Regions from separate parts of the Phascolarctobacterium faecium genome, predicted to be linked through region 3. Evidence: riboswitches for the same ligand, from Rfam matches in the RefSeq annotation. Region 3 holds a riboswitch; each other region holds the start of a gene.
The links. A riboswitch is a leader RNA that binds a small molecule or an ion and turns the genes downstream of it on or off. The one in region 3 is predicted to bind cobalamin.
Positions count from the first base shown of each region.

Region 1 (5,041 bases), 1.2 Mb from region 3:
ACTCGTTCTAAAGCAGCTGCTGATAAGCTAGGAACATCATATAAATATGACGATAATCGTGACACAGCTAGTTTAGTTTATGATGATACAAGTAACAAATTAAAATCTGTATTTTCTTTTAATAGCCGCTGGTTTACTTCAAATCAAAAAAAGAGTAATGAAAAAGAATTTTCAGTATCTGGTGGATCTTATAAAATGTTCAATATAACATCAGATACTCAGAAGGGTTGGTCTTTTAATGGAGATAAAGATAGCTTAATTGCGGGTATTGCAATTAAACGTGATTTTTATCAAAATTATAAATATACTTTTCAAAAGTCTGATAGAACAAGTTTAGGACTTTATACGTCTTATACTCACCAATTTGCACCTAAATTTAGTGCTACTTTGGGATTGCGTGGGGAAGCCATCAATGATTTTGATACAGACCAAAATGTATTTTTGCCACAATTACAAACATTATATAAATTTAATGAAAATTTGACTTGGTATACAAATATAGGTAAATCATTTATTATGCCTGCAATGAACAGCCAATTCTATACGACAGATAAAGATGCACACAACTTGAAAAAATCACGTGGGTTAAAGCCTCAAGAAGGTTGGACGTATGAAACTGGAATGAAAAAGATAACTAATTCGAGTTCTTTAAAACTTGCCGTGTTTAATATGGATATCAGTAATAAATTTGGATGGGCAAGCGAAGAAGAATTAGGTATAGGTACGAATACTAAGGCTGAAATACAAATTAATAAAGGCGATTTTCGGAATACAGGCATTGAAGTTGAATATACAAAATTAGTTGGCGATAATTGGCGATATAATCTTGGTGTTACCTATTCTAATCCAGAAATAAATGATTCTGGTGAATGGGTACAGGACAATGCAAGACTTCAATTTGTGGCAGGAATTGGATATCAGAAGAATAAGTTTAATGCAGGATTAAACTATCTTTTCTTAGGAGACAGGAATGATAGCTATTATCATGAAGTTACTTCTAGTGGTAATAGATATTATGCTCTTCCAAATAGAAATATAATGAATGCTACATTACAATACAGTGCAGATAAGAATAATTCTGTAGCATTAAATTTCTATAATATTTTAGATAAAAAAGATGTCGTGAACGATTATGAAAATTATGGATTACCATTCAATTGGACACTAACCTACAATTATTCTTTCTAAAACTAAAATTAATAGGCGGCACACTGTGCTGCCTATTATAACTATAAATAAAATATTTTAAAACCACTAATATAAAAAATGTAGATAAAACGATGCAGCAGAAAATCCAGTACTTATTTCTTGAAAATAAATACAGAAATATTGCCCTAATAAGACACAATATGAATTTGATAGTATATATTGAAAAATAAATAGATTTATATTATACTTAATTAAATTAAATATTTCGTAAATCAGGTGACGCTAGTCTTAATAGAGAAGTTGGGTGTAAATCCCATACGATCCCGTCGCTGTAATGGTGAGTGAATTCAAATTTATGCCACTGGAAATATCTGGGAAGGCTTGAATAAACGTTGAACCTAAGTCAGAAGAACTGCCTGATTATTTGTTACTACTGCGTGTGACAGTAAGGTAATGTAGCAGTTTTTCTATTGTAGTTAAGCTGTTTTATGCCTTTTGCTTTCAGCAGGAGGCATTTTTATTTTTATTAGCCGATTGTTAATAAAAGTAAATACTATAAGGCCATTAAAGAATGGGTATAGAAAATGCTTTTATTTCAATAAATACAAAAAATTCTGAAAGGAAGTAGAGTATGTTGGAAAAGAGTATTGGTATAAGTGCTTTGATGATAGCACTGGTAACTGGAAATGTCATCTGGGGGGGTACTGCAGTACATGCTGAGGAACCAAATCAAGTATTTACGTTAGATCCAATGGTAGTAACTGCAACACGGACAGAAAAAAGAGATGTTGATGTACCTGCATCAACTACAATCCTGACTAGTGAAGATTTAAAAGCAACAGGTGCGCAGAATTTGCAGGTTGCTTTGGGGCGTGTGCCTGGATTGGTTTATAAAACGTTTGCACCTGGTGGTGGTGCTATGGGGACAATGGCTAATGAAATAGCCATTAGAGGTGTAAGTAATGGTACTTTGATTATGCTAAATGGATCTCCTATGAATTTGAGAGGAAAATATTTTTTAGATGCTATACCTATTGATAGTATTGAGAAAGTTGAGATAGTAAAAGGTGGGGGATCCGTGCTTTACGGTAGTGAAGCAATGGGCGGTGTTATTAATATTATAACTAAACAAGATTTTAAAAATTCAGTAACTGCCGGAGTTGGTAATTACGGTCAACAAAAATACAATGCTACTGTTAATGCTGATAAATTAAGCGTTGGTTATAACTTGGAAAAATGGGGAAAGGTTGATACAATTTCACGTTCACATGATAAAGGTGACAAACATACAGATATGAACAGTTCTCATAAAAATAATTTATTTTTGAACTATAAAATTAATGATAACTGGAATTTTTTATATAATTATTTTGAAACAAATGTAAAATATGATACATGGTTTGATGATGGATATAAAAGCGTTCCCAAAGGCGGAGCATTGCAACAGAATAGAGAATATGTAACAAAGCAAAATTTAATGCAGATGACATATCAAGATGACAGTGTTAAGGGGAATTTCTATTATAACCAGAATAAATTAATGGCAGATGGATATACTAATTACACAACAAGCGGTGCTTATTCTGGAAAAATGTATGATACAGATGAGAAAAATCGTACATATGGAGCTGATATACAAAAAAAGTGGGAGTTTGGAAATAAAGCCAATTTGATTTTGGGAAGCAGTTATCAAAATGAGTTTTATGATGATTATGGTAAAGATGGCCATAAATCTCCTGATCAAGTAACGTCAAGAAATATTTATGCTGTTTATGGGCAATATGACTACAAATTTGATGAAAAAAATGAATTTATTTTTGGGGCACGTGAAACATGGACTACTGGTGGGTATAAAGACCAGAATTATGATAATTTTAGTATGTCTGGTCAGTATTTGCATAAATTAACAGAAAATGATTCATTGTATGCTAGTGTTGGACAATCATTTATTATGCCTACTTTTTCACAAATGTATGGTGCTAGTGACAGTGCTGTCTCTAATCCCGATTTAAAGCCGCAAAAAGGAACTAATTATGAATTAGGATGGAAGCGGGTTAGTGACAATCATAGTTGGAAAGCAGCTATTTATCATATTGATATCACAGATAATATTACTGCAACCTGGGATAGTAGTAAAACGGAATATAAATATACTAATGAAGATTTTAAAAATACAGGTGTGGAAATAACTTGTGATATTATTGGTAAAGATGGATTTACTTATAATTGGGGCATAAATTATGGTGATCCTAAGGTTAAGGGAACTAAAAAGCCCTATTGGGATAGAAAGTATGGAAGATGGCAATTGAATGGTGGCATTAATTATACAAAAGATAAATGGATAACAAGTTTACAAGGTACTTATTTAGCTCAAAGGGTTGAGACTCCTAGCAGTAAGCAGTCGTTTAGTGAAAAACCTTATTTTCTCACAAGTCTGACAACTACCTATAATGCTGATAAACAAAACTCTATTTCGCTGACACTGGATAATTTGCTTAATAGAGAAGACAATTTAAGTCATAGTGGATCAGAATATTATTCTACTCCTTTCAATTTCTTGCTGAGCTATAATTATAAATTTTAAAATATTATAGGCGGCGTTGAAAGCCGCCTATATAACTTGATTTCAGACATAAGTTTTAATATAACATTTGATTTAGGAAATAGCAGAGATTTACTTTTAATATAAACTTATCTTAAAATAGTTTTATAAAATCAGGAGGCTATTATGACAGAAACTATTATTGAACTGAGAGATTTATCGATTGGCTATGGAAATAAAAAAGTTCTGCAAAATATTAATGCCAAGATAAATAAAGGCGAGATAGTAGGTATTATTGGTTGTAATGGCGCTGGCAAAAGTACACTGCTGAAAACGATCCGCGGTTTGCTGTCAAAGCAAAGCGGTGATATTTTGTATTTTGGTCGTAATCTGGAAAGCTTTGCTGAAAAAGAACTGGCTCGTGAGGTTGCTTACTTGCAGCAAAGTGTAGAAGTTGGGTTTGGCTATACTGGTAAAGATATAGTGCTTGCAGGACGTTATCCTTATATGAAGTGGTGGAAAGGCGAAAGTATCGCCGATGAAGAATTAGCGCTAAAATGTATGGAATATACCGGTACTAGAGAATTAGCAGAGAGGCCAGTAAATGAAGTCTCCGGCGGGCAAAAACAGCGGATTTTGCTGGCTAAGGTTTTGGCGCAGCAAACGCCGATTTTATTTTTAGATGAACCTACAACAGGATTAGATATGGTCTATCAGGAAGAGATTTTTCGCTTTAGTAAATCATTAACTGAAATGGGAAAAACTATCTTAATGGTAGTTCATGAATTGAATTTGGCTGCTAAATACTGCAGTAGAATAATTTTATTGGGAGACGGTACTGTTATTGCTGACGGAAAGCCTGACGATGTATTTACGGAGACTGTTTTGAGTAAAGCTTATCATGCTCCAGTCAGAGTTATTCGTAGCCACAACACAAATGAGATAATTGAAATAAGTACAAAAGAGGACAGCAGCAGATACCAGCGCGATAGAGAATTGCTGGAACTTATTTGCTGCAAGGGATATGTATGATAAAAAGGAATTTTTGTTGGATTGTGATAGCTGTTTTTATGCTTTCGCAGACTGCGTTTGCAGAAGGTATAAATTTAGAAACCGTTTATCCTTATAGTTTGGAACATAAAAATATTTATAAAACTGTGGGGAGTGCAACTAATCCATTCTATATAAATATTGAAAGCTATGATGCACCTGAACCTCAGGATGTCAATGTAGAAATTCTATTGCCGGAAGGTTTGACTTTTAATGAAGACGATGACTGGCAGGGAGTGAAAACAGGTAAAGGGCTGATTATTAAAAGAAGTTGGACTTTACCAGCTAATTATGGACAGA
Region 1 is NZ_AP019004.1:1,791,062-1,796,102, reverse strand. It holds gene PFJ30894_RS08745 (TonB-dependent receptor plug domain-containing protein) at 1-1,188, shown strand, start outside; cobalamin riboswitch at 1,407-1,583, shown strand; gene PFJ30894_RS08740 (TonB-dependent receptor plug domain-containing protein) at 1,781-3,733, shown strand; gene PFJ30894_RS08735 (ABC transporter ATP-binding protein) at 3,878-4,723, shown strand; gene PFJ30894_RS08730 (hypothetical protein) at 4,822-5,041, shown strand, end outside.
Region 1: another riboswitch for cobalamin. It lies ahead of PFJ30894_RS08740 (TonB-dependent receptor plug domain-containing protein); the one in region 3 lies ahead of PFJ30894_RS02555 (sirohydrochlorin cobaltochelatase).

Region 2 (5,041 bases), 1.1 Mb from region 3:
TAAAAACAGTACGCATCAAAACCTGTCTTTCATTTTTGCTTTTATTTCCCTCTGCGTCTTCGACAGGCTTGATACTGTCATACTCAAACAAATAATTGCCGGTCTCGCTGCTCATCAGCAGGGTCCAACGTTCTGCCTCCAGTTCTGCCTCAGTCTTTTTAGGCTGTACAGAAAGTTCAAAAGCCCATGGGTCTACGGCCTGTTCTTCCTGCGGTTCGGCGGCAGCAGCTGGCAAAATCCACAACCAACTTAACAAAATCACTGTCAAAAATTTATACACCAAAATTCACTCCACTCATACTTTATTCATATATATTTGCTTACCGCACAAATACTATGCCGTAAGCAAATATAACAAGCAGCCGCACATCCTTCCCTTTTGGAAAGGCAATGCGGACACGCTTGTCAGAAACACTAATTTTAAATTGATAAAAATTTGATTATTTCTTTGCTTTTTCAGCCAGTTCGCGGGCTTCTTTGGCCAAGCGGATATGGGAGGCCAAAGACTTGGAAGCAACAGCCAGATTCAGACCGCGGGTGGCAGGAATAGAAGGAGCAATAAAGCAGGCGGAGTTGAGGTTACCGCCAGTATAATCGCTCATCTCGGTAATGCTGAAGGTTCTGCTTGCTGTTACTGCAGTAGTGGGAGTTCCGTCATAAACAGCGATCGGAGTACCTTTAACAAACCACAGGCGGCTGCCGTCAGCATGGATGCCCCACAAATAGCCCGGATCATTAACTGCTACGACTTCTGTCCAGTTAGCCGGAGCAGTGATATCAGCAATGGTAGTGTGGTAAACGCTGCCTACCAGTTTAGCAAAGCCGCTGTCATAATGACCTGCGAAAATATAAACATTATTAGCATCCAGAATAGAAATGTCTCGGAAGTCGCCTTTTTGAGTAGGGTTAGAAAGTGTTACTTTGGTAACGCCGCCTTGAGTGAAGTTCGCCAAGTCAACAATGCACAGATTGGTATCGGCATTGCCGCTGCCAGCATTCTGCATTCCGCCCAACGAGCAGACATATAGCTTATTATCATACAAATCAAGTGTAAAGGAATTTTTACCGACTGTTACATAAGCATTATCATAAGTTAATGTTCCTCTTGCGCTAATAGCAAATCTTGCCACAACACTGTCGTAATAAGTAGCATAACCACTGCCTTTATTGACATAGAACAAAGCATACAATTTACTGCCAACTACAGTCAACGCCTCACCGTGGAAAACGCCGTCAGCATAAGGATTGGCAAAAGCAGGGAAATCTGCCGGAAAGGCATATTCACGAGTTTGAGAATAATTGTTATCCATATCAACCACAGAGATTTTGGAAAGGTCATAACCGGTACCAAAAAGCCATCTACCGCTGGTAGCTACGCCATGCAGGTTGGCAACACCAGACCAAACTATAGGCGTAACCAAAGAAGACCAGGTCGCAGCTTGCGGGTCAATGATCTGATTAGGTTCAGAAGTAGAAGTATAATTATATTGGCGTAGCACCAGACGGCTGCTGTTTCTATCAAAAAAATTAAAGAAAGCCGGATCACCATTCAAACCTGTCATTTTATTTTTTACAGCAGACAAAGCAGTGGCAGCCGCAGCACGTTCACCATTGATAGCACCTGCAGTACCTTCGGAATAACCGGAATTTGTAGCTGTATAGGCAAATAGATTTTCACTCATTTTTTACACGCTCCTTTAATTTTAAAATATTTTAATAATATTACCTATATCCATTTATAAAACTCTGCCTTAGCCCATGGGCATCACCTCCTCGGCATACTGCTGCCTGGTATTTTAGTAAGTATATTGCAAAGTCGCATAATAAGTGCGCCCTTGAATCGGATATAAGATATTTCTCATTTCACTATAAGTAGTTCTTAAATACATATCATTAGCCTTATTCAAAACATCATTACACCCCACTGCCACCTGTAAGGATTTATTTATCTTATACTTTACGCCTACATCCATAGTCGTCAAAGACGATTGCCACGGAAGTGCTCCTGTAGTTAAAGGAATCGCATCTGTAGTTACCTTGCCTACGTGACGCATTTGTGTAAACAGGCTCCAATTTTTATCTGGGCGATAGGTAAAACGGGCCGTACCTTCCCATTTTGGCTGATAGGTCATAACGCCTTCAATTTTTCCATCTTTATTCCACTCTTGCTGCCCAGGTATCGCACTCAGGTCGTATAAAACATTGGAAGGATCGGTATATGTGGCCTGTAGATTGACGTCCCATTTCTGCCACGACAGATCTGCCTGCAGCTCAACGCCATTGACTTTACCGCTGGCAGCATTATTGTAAACAAAGAAAAAACTATTCCAGGAAGATAATTGCAGCAGTCGTTTGGAATCGCGCCCAAAATAAGTTATCTGGAACTTAGCTGTATCGGCACCCAGCCACTTGCCATCCCAAATGGCACTGATATCCCACTGCTTGCCTTCCTCCGGCATAGGAAAGACACTGGCAGACCCGCCTACATTGGGCATCGGCAGAATACCGGCACCGTCGCCGGCGATCTCGTACATATTGAGCAGCCGGTAGTAAGTGCCGCCTGTCGCCCGCAGCGTAAAGTGATCATTAAACTGTTTTTTCAGTGCCAGCTGCCAGGTCACCTTATCATCCGTCTGTTCATCCGTTTGCCCCAGCCATTTGATATGCTGCGGGTCATTCTTTTCGTCATAACGGTCGCTACGCCCTAAAATCTTAGAACGATTATAACGAATGCTGGGCGTCAGCCAAAAATCGCCTTTTTTATTTAATGTGATCGTGTCCTGGATCTGCGCATTAATGATCTCCTGCTCATAATAATTACGCCACCTGCTGCGGGTATCTTCGTTAGCATGTTCAAAGTCAAACATTTTCCAGCCGTCAATATCCATTTTTTCTTTAGAGGCATCGACCAGAAACTCTATCAAGTGCCTGTTGCCGGCTTTATAGCTGCCGTCTATCTTCGCACCCAGGCGGCGGCTGTCATATTTGCTCCATAAGGTGTTAGCCTTCAGAGTATTTAAACCGCTTGTTGCTTCAAGTACCTTTTCCAAATTCTGCCAATCATCAATATAATAATCTTTATCCTGCTTTAAATAGTTGATACTCCAGCCCCATTCCAAATTACCGACAGTATCGCGTCGGCCTAAAAGCAATTCCTTCGCCGTTAACTCCTGATTACGAAAATAATACATATTAGGCTTGCCGTAAGGCATATTTACTGCCCAATCCTGATCCACAGTCCAAAGCGGGGCATAATTTTTATCAATAGGATGCGGTAGATGCCGTCTGATATTTTTCCAGGTAGCTTTGGCCAGCCAGTGATCATCCTGCCATTTGATAATGGCATCGGTGTTTTTATAATCATTAGCCTTACGCCAGCGTTCAGCACTTTCAAGTTTGTCTAATTGGTATTGATCGCTTTTATATAAATTTTCTTTGTAATTAGGATCAGCATATTTGGCATAATAAAACTCCCAATCATGCTCCATAACATCTTTTCCACCATAGTCATCAGGATCCTGTTGCCAAAAAACTTCATAAATATCGCCGCCCGGAGCACACCTTGTTACCATCTCATCAATTGATGTAACATTACCCAAGCTAGGTTTTTCCATTCCAAAGCCAACATCGTAGCTAATTTGCTTATTTATTCTATCAGTGGTATTTTCCAAATCTTTATAATAATATTGCAAACGCTCTTTGTAGGTTCTGTCATTATCAAAATTCTTATATTTAAAATCGCCTTCACTCTGGTCGCGATTGATGCCAACCATCAAAGCGCCTCCGCCCAGAGGAGCGTCGATCTGTAAATTACCTTTATAGCCGCCGAAGGAGCTTTTGCCGAAGCTGGCCTGCACGTTAGCTTTGGTAGGTCGTTTGGTGACGACGTTGATAACGCCGCCCATAAAGGTACCGCCAAAACGTGCCGGTATATAGCCGCGGTAGACCTCGATCCGTTCAACATTATGTACAGGAATAGTAGAAATATCTGCCGCCGCGTCGCCGCCCAGATTAAACAGCACGCCGTCGACAAAAACACCGACCTGCGCCGCAGTAGAACCACGTACGCTGACTGTTGTATACTGCCCTTTACCGTTCAACTCACGTACATGTACGCCGGGAACCATTTTCAACAGATCGGGCAGGTCTTTCTGCTCGCCTTTGTAGTCATCGGGACGAATAACCGTTACCGTGCCAGGCGACAATTTTGCTTCCCAGTCAGGCCGCTTCGCCTCAACCGTTACGCCCTCCAAATCAAAAGACATACCATCATTCTCAGTTTCATCTGCTGCAGCTTGGACACCCTGCGCAGCTGCTGTTTTAGCTTCGGCTTGCGCTGTATTGTTAGAAGGCTCTGCCGCCCATACCCTCGGCTGGTCCCCCCCTAATGTACAAACGCCCAAAGCAGCTAAAATGCCCGCTGTTATGGCAGCTTGCCGCAAGCTGTTTCTTTCATTTCTCATGCAAATCCATCCTCCCACTTTTGTAAAAAATAACGCCGCATTTTCTACCAGTCCATTCGGTGAAAGTGCAGCGTCTGTTTTTTTTACAAAACAGCCTGCTCCGCTTTTCTGGTCGAAAATACTAAAATTTCCGCGCTGCTGGTTTCAGCGCATAATCATAGCGTCCGCAGAAATATTTGTCTGGCAAAACGCCAAACTTAAATATCTCTGCAAAATTTTCTCCCAGTCTGTCTACGCAGGCTGTTCAAAAGATAGAACCAGTCAGCACTCTGACTCAAGATCATCACTTCAACATCCCTTTGTGAAAGGACTGCAATGCTGAAGCTCCCTAATACAGTTGCGTGACAGCGCCGGATTCACACCGGACTTCCCTATAAAACCACGGATCATTGATCCCACAAGTACCCAGTTCCAAATTTTCATTTTTTGTTTTCAATGAACATGTCATTTATCACTCCAGTACCGTGACCGCAAGCATGGATGCCGCCACCCCAGCGGCACCACGCTCAAAGGTCTGAGTTGAGTGGAGTTTGCAGGCTATGACTGAACCTGCAGGAAATAAGAACTGCCCCTCTGCT
Region 2 is NZ_AP019004.1:1,919,898-1,924,938, forward strand. It holds gene PFJ30894_RS09255 (hypothetical protein) at 1-280, opposite strand, end outside; gene PFJ30894_RS09260 (hypothetical protein) at 441-1,682, opposite strand; gene PFJ30894_RS09265 (TonB-dependent receptor) at 1,797-4,265, opposite strand; cobalamin riboswitch at 4,707-4,887, opposite strand.
Region 2: another riboswitch for cobalamin. It lies ahead of PFJ30894_RS09265 (TonB-dependent receptor); the one in region 3 lies ahead of PFJ30894_RS02555 (sirohydrochlorin cobaltochelatase).

Region 3 (5,041 bases):
TACATTAGGTTTACACATTTTATCGATGATATCAGGATAAATAGAGGTATAAACCATAACGTCGCCTTTAGGACCGCCTTTAGAATCTGCAGCTTTCTTATCGTCGCTGCCGCCGCAGCCGGCAACTGCTACTGATAATGCCAGAACTGCTGCTGCAGTGCACAACCATTTTGCTTTTTTCATTAAACATCCACTCCTTTGTGTTGTCATACTACCCTTAAAGTTCGCCCGGCTTTGTAAAATTCCTGCTTACATTAGAAAAAAAGTTTTACAAAAAATTAAAATTTATGTCACATTTACGCCTTATTTAAAAAACATTCCATTGTCAATCGACAATACGACACTTTTGACCCTATGGGATTTTTTGTGTCCCGCGATTATACGACTGCTAAAAAATTTAATTCCCACGCCGGCACATACGGATGTTTACGCAGATAAACCTTATATTCAGGCACTAACTGCCACATAAACAATGGCAGCAGGAAAATATCCGCATCGTGATGATAAGCGGCAATAAATAATTTAGGTTTATTACGTTTTATCTGCTCCTTTCCCCCTTTCAAAGCCTCCATCTCAGCGCCTTCCACATCCATTTTGATGTAAGTTACACGCTCATCTTCAAGCAGTGTATCAATATCGACAGCCTGCACTATGTGACGCTGGCCTGTCAGCAACGTTGACTGACGGCCGCCGCTGTCAGAAAAAGACAGTTCTGCCGTTTCTTTCCAAATGGCTCTTTCAAAAATTTTGATATCAGACAAACCACTTGCCTCTAAATAAGCAGATAATTTTTTATAATTACGCCTATCCGGCTCTGCCGCAAAAATCCGATTATATTTATTATTAGTCAGCTGTAAAAATTCCCTGATCGTATCACCATTATAGGCACCTAGATCAGCATACGTTTCTTCTTCGCTCCAACTGAAAATACTCTGCAGATCTTTTAGCCGCTCCGTCTCACTTTGCCATAAATAATGCAGTTTACCGCTCAGCTTATAATTCAGTGATGCTGCAAACACGTCTCGGGACCAATCATCAGCCAAATTGTCATATACCTGCTGCAATTCCTGCTGATGCTGCTGCAGCCAGTCAAACGAAACTGTTTCATCTCCGGGAAACAGCGGCAAATGCGGCGCTACTGTTTCATGCATTGTGCTCAGCTCCTGAAAGCGGTTTAAAACTGCAGGCGACTCTGAGGCAAAGGCAATAACAATCAGAAAATCACCCAGCCGATCTTTAACTGCGGTATAAGTCTCGACCATATGACCACGAAAAACCTGCCCGCGAACAAATTCATCACTGGCAAAAATACCGGCGACCTTTATTTGCATCCTGTCACACAAGTCAATAATCTGGTCGGCACCGTTACCCATTCCATATAAAACAACAGGCTTGTCAGTCAGCTGCAAAATCTGCCAAACGTCCTGTTTTTCCTTAATAAAATCCAACATTTACGCCGCTCCCTTCTCTACAACTTTATTGTACACGAAACTTTACCTGCCGTCATACTTTTATTGCGTTAACTTTTACCATTCTTATGGTTGACATACCACCATCAAGTTTTATATACTATTATCGTAAACTTAATTTCAGTTTATAGTTAACCATAATTAAGGTGATCTTTATGTCTACTTTTAAAATTCGTGAAATCAGTGAAATTGCCTTATTAGCAGCATTTATCGCCGTCAGCGGGGCTTTTAAGCTTCCCAGCTTTATTCCAGGAAGTGAATTTCAACTCTCCGCTCCTATTGCTGTAGCGATCTGCGGTGTTTTTGGCATCAAAAAATATCTGCTTGCAGGTATTCTGGCCTCTGCCGGCGGTTTACTCCTGGGTACGCAAACTATTTTCAACGTCCTTATTGCAATGCTTTTTCGAATAGTCGTTGCCTTATTATATGCAGTTTTAGGAAAAACCAAAATCTTCTACCTGTTATCAGGAGCTGTCGCTTCCTCCGCAGCACGTCTTGCACTCAGTCTTTTTATTGGTAAGGCAGTCTACCCTCTGTTGGCAGCAGCTCTTCCTGGAATGATTTTCACAGCATTAACATCCGGGTTATTTGCTTCTGTTTTAGAGAAAACATTAACCCTGACAAAACGCGTTTACGAACGTTCTTGACCGCTACTTTTTCTATGCCTGAAGTCAAAACTTCAGGCGTTTTTTATCCTGCTCTAACTATACTTGCCCAGACCTTTTTATAATGTTAAAATAGTACTGATAATATTTGCCGGAATATTCTTACTGCTCACTAATTTTCACCGGCTGTGTTTTATTACACGATCAATCAAACGGCACTATTGCCAACGGAGGACTTGTTATGATTTTGCAAGAATCTGGAGAAAACTATTTGGAAACCATTCTGATGCTGCAGCAGCAAAACGGCAGTGTCCGTTCTATCGACATTGCAACGCATATGAATTTTACCAAAGCCAGCGTCAGCAGGGCTATGAGTATTTTAAAACGCGAAAATTACATTCTGATGGAAGCGGACGGCAACATCATTCTGACTGAAACAGGGCTCGCTAAAGCAAACGCTGTTTTGGAAAGACATCTGCTGTTGACGCGCTTTTTACGCGAAAATCTTGGCGTATCCGAAGAAACAGCTGAAAAAGATGCCTGCCGGATCGAACATGTTATCAGCCCCGAAACCTTTACCGGGATAAAAAAACTGATCAAAAACTCTTAACAATTCAAAGGAGCTGTTTTAACAATGATGAAAAAATTACTTCTTTTGCTTACTGTTGCCATCGCAATGCTGGCATTGCCGCTGGCCGCTCATGCAGACAAAACGAAATGGACGAATCCCAATTACGATTTTAATAAACTTCACCGCATCAATTTGGTTTCCATAAGTGTAGTCGATCCTGTCGGCAGCAATTTTACTGTTGACGATATGGCGACCGAAAAAATAATAAGTGCTTTACAAAAAGCTTTAACTAAAAAAGATTATGTTTTTGATACAAGCATCGAATCAAATCTTTCAATTACCAAAGAAGATGCTTCCCAACTGACCAAAGATGCTTTAAGCGGCACTTATACAGATATATCGACCAAAATAGCGCCTGCTCCAACTGCTGATCTGAAAATAATCGCCCATAAATTTGGTTACAACAGACGGGTCATCCCCGCTCACGAAGAACCGCGTACCAGATATTACAAAGAAAAGGTCAAAGACAATAAAGGAAACTGGATCGAACGGGATGCAGAACGAACTGTTTATGAATATGTTCCGGCCAGCACTGTATATGACGGCTACGTTGATGTAGCTTTTCATCTTTTTGACCCTGCTACAGGAAAAATAATTTTCAGTCTGCGCGATACACGCAGCCGTACAGCAGACAGTGATACAACAAATATGTGGCAGCGCATGGCCAATGCTTTCGTTCAGGATCTTGATAAAGCTGCAAAAAAATAACTCTGCAAATTTCTAAACACCCTTTAAATAATTAAAGGGTGTTTATTCTTGTATACCTCTGTATCTTAATGATATTTTTTCCTAATTTGCTTGACACTCTATTCAAAGATGTTATAATTTAGTATATCAAACTGAATACGGTAATGCAGGTTCCGTCAGGAATAACAGAGAAGACCGGTTAAAAGCCGGCGCGGTCCCGCCGCTGTAAGATGGAGCAACGCCTATAGAACCACTGGAATATTCCGGGAAGGAAGGCCGAGCCATGAAGTCAAGCCAGAAGAACTACCTGCATCGCGATCTTAGTGACCTGCGAAGGACGGGGAAAGATCATGGGTCTAACCATGTTTTATCACCATCCCTAATATTTATGGATGGTTTTTTTATTACCTATTCAGAAAATAATCAGAGGAAAGAGGAATAATTTATGAAAAAACTGCTTTCAATGTTAGTTATGGCTTCAATGATGGTTTTTGCACTGGGAACTATGGGCACTTCTGCCGCTGCTAAAGCACCGAAAAACGACAAGGCTGTCGTAGTAGTCAGCTTCGGTTCGACCTTCGACGACACCCGTACGAAAGATATCGGCGGGATCGAAGAAGCTGTTGCCAAAGCTTTCCCGAACCGTGATTTTAAACGTGCTTTTACTTCCTACATCATCATGGAACGATTGGAAAAAAATAAAGGCATCAAAGTCAACGATTTGCCTGCAACCTTAAAAGAACTGAAAAAAGCCGGTTATAAAGACATTCTCGTACAACCGACTCATTTGCTGCACGGCGAAGAATATGAGCATAAAGTCCTGACCACCGTTGATAAATTCAAAGGTGATTTTGACCGCATCGTTGTCAGCGATCCTCTGATGGTAGGTAAAAACGATTTCGCTATCGCTGCTTCCGCTGTTGCGACTCAATTCCCGACTCTTGGCAAAGGTGAAGGCGTTGTCTTGATGGGTCACGGTTCTCCCCGTGATAACAACCAATCCTTTGGCAACACCTACAAAATGCTGCAGGAAACCTTTGATAAAATGGGTTTACCGGTAGTAGTTGGCACTGTTGAAGAAGTGGATACTCCTAACGTGGACGAAGTTCTGGAACAAATCAAAGCACGCGGTTACAAAACTGTGCATATGTTCCCCCTGATGATCGTTGCAGGCGACCATGCCAACAACGATATGTACGGAGATGAAGAAGATTCCTGGAAATCCATGATCGAAAAAATGGGCGTTAAAACTGTAGGTCACCTGCAGGGTATCGGCCGCAATGCCGCAGTACAGGCTATTTATGTACAGCATGCAGTTGCTGCTGAAGCCGGTGTTCAAAGATAAATAATTACTGTTAGTCCAAAGGACGTTCTTCTAAGGAAGAACGTCCTTTTATGTTCTGGAAATCAGTACAAAAATATTACAGCGTTTTTATTTTAATAAAATTTTCTGTAAATTTGTTACCCTTTGTTGCTGCTGCTCTTGCTTTATGAGATATTAGAATGCTATACTTTAGTCATTGAAAGACATTATATATGAAGAAAGGGTGTTGCACCAATGGGTTTAGTAATCTCTGCTCTTGTTACTTTTTGGGTCGGCTTTCTGATCTACAAAAAGTACAAACCTCAACCGGTCTTATTCTTAGGCG
Region 3 is NZ_AP019004.1:519,596-524,636, reverse strand. It holds gene PFJ30894_RS02580 (ABC transporter substrate-binding protein) at 1-183, opposite strand, end outside; gene PFJ30894_RS02575 (FkbM family methyltransferase) at 378-1,451, opposite strand; gene PFJ30894_RS02570 (hypothetical protein) at 1,625-2,116, shown strand; gene PFJ30894_RS02565 (metal-dependent transcriptional regulator) at 2,316-2,684, shown strand; gene PFJ30894_RS02560 (hypothetical protein) at 2,709-3,413, shown strand; cobalamin riboswitch at 3,544-3,717, shown strand; gene PFJ30894_RS02555 (sirohydrochlorin cobaltochelatase) at 3,838-4,737, shown strand; gene dcuC (C4-dicarboxylate transporter DcuC) at 4,951-5,041, shown strand, end outside.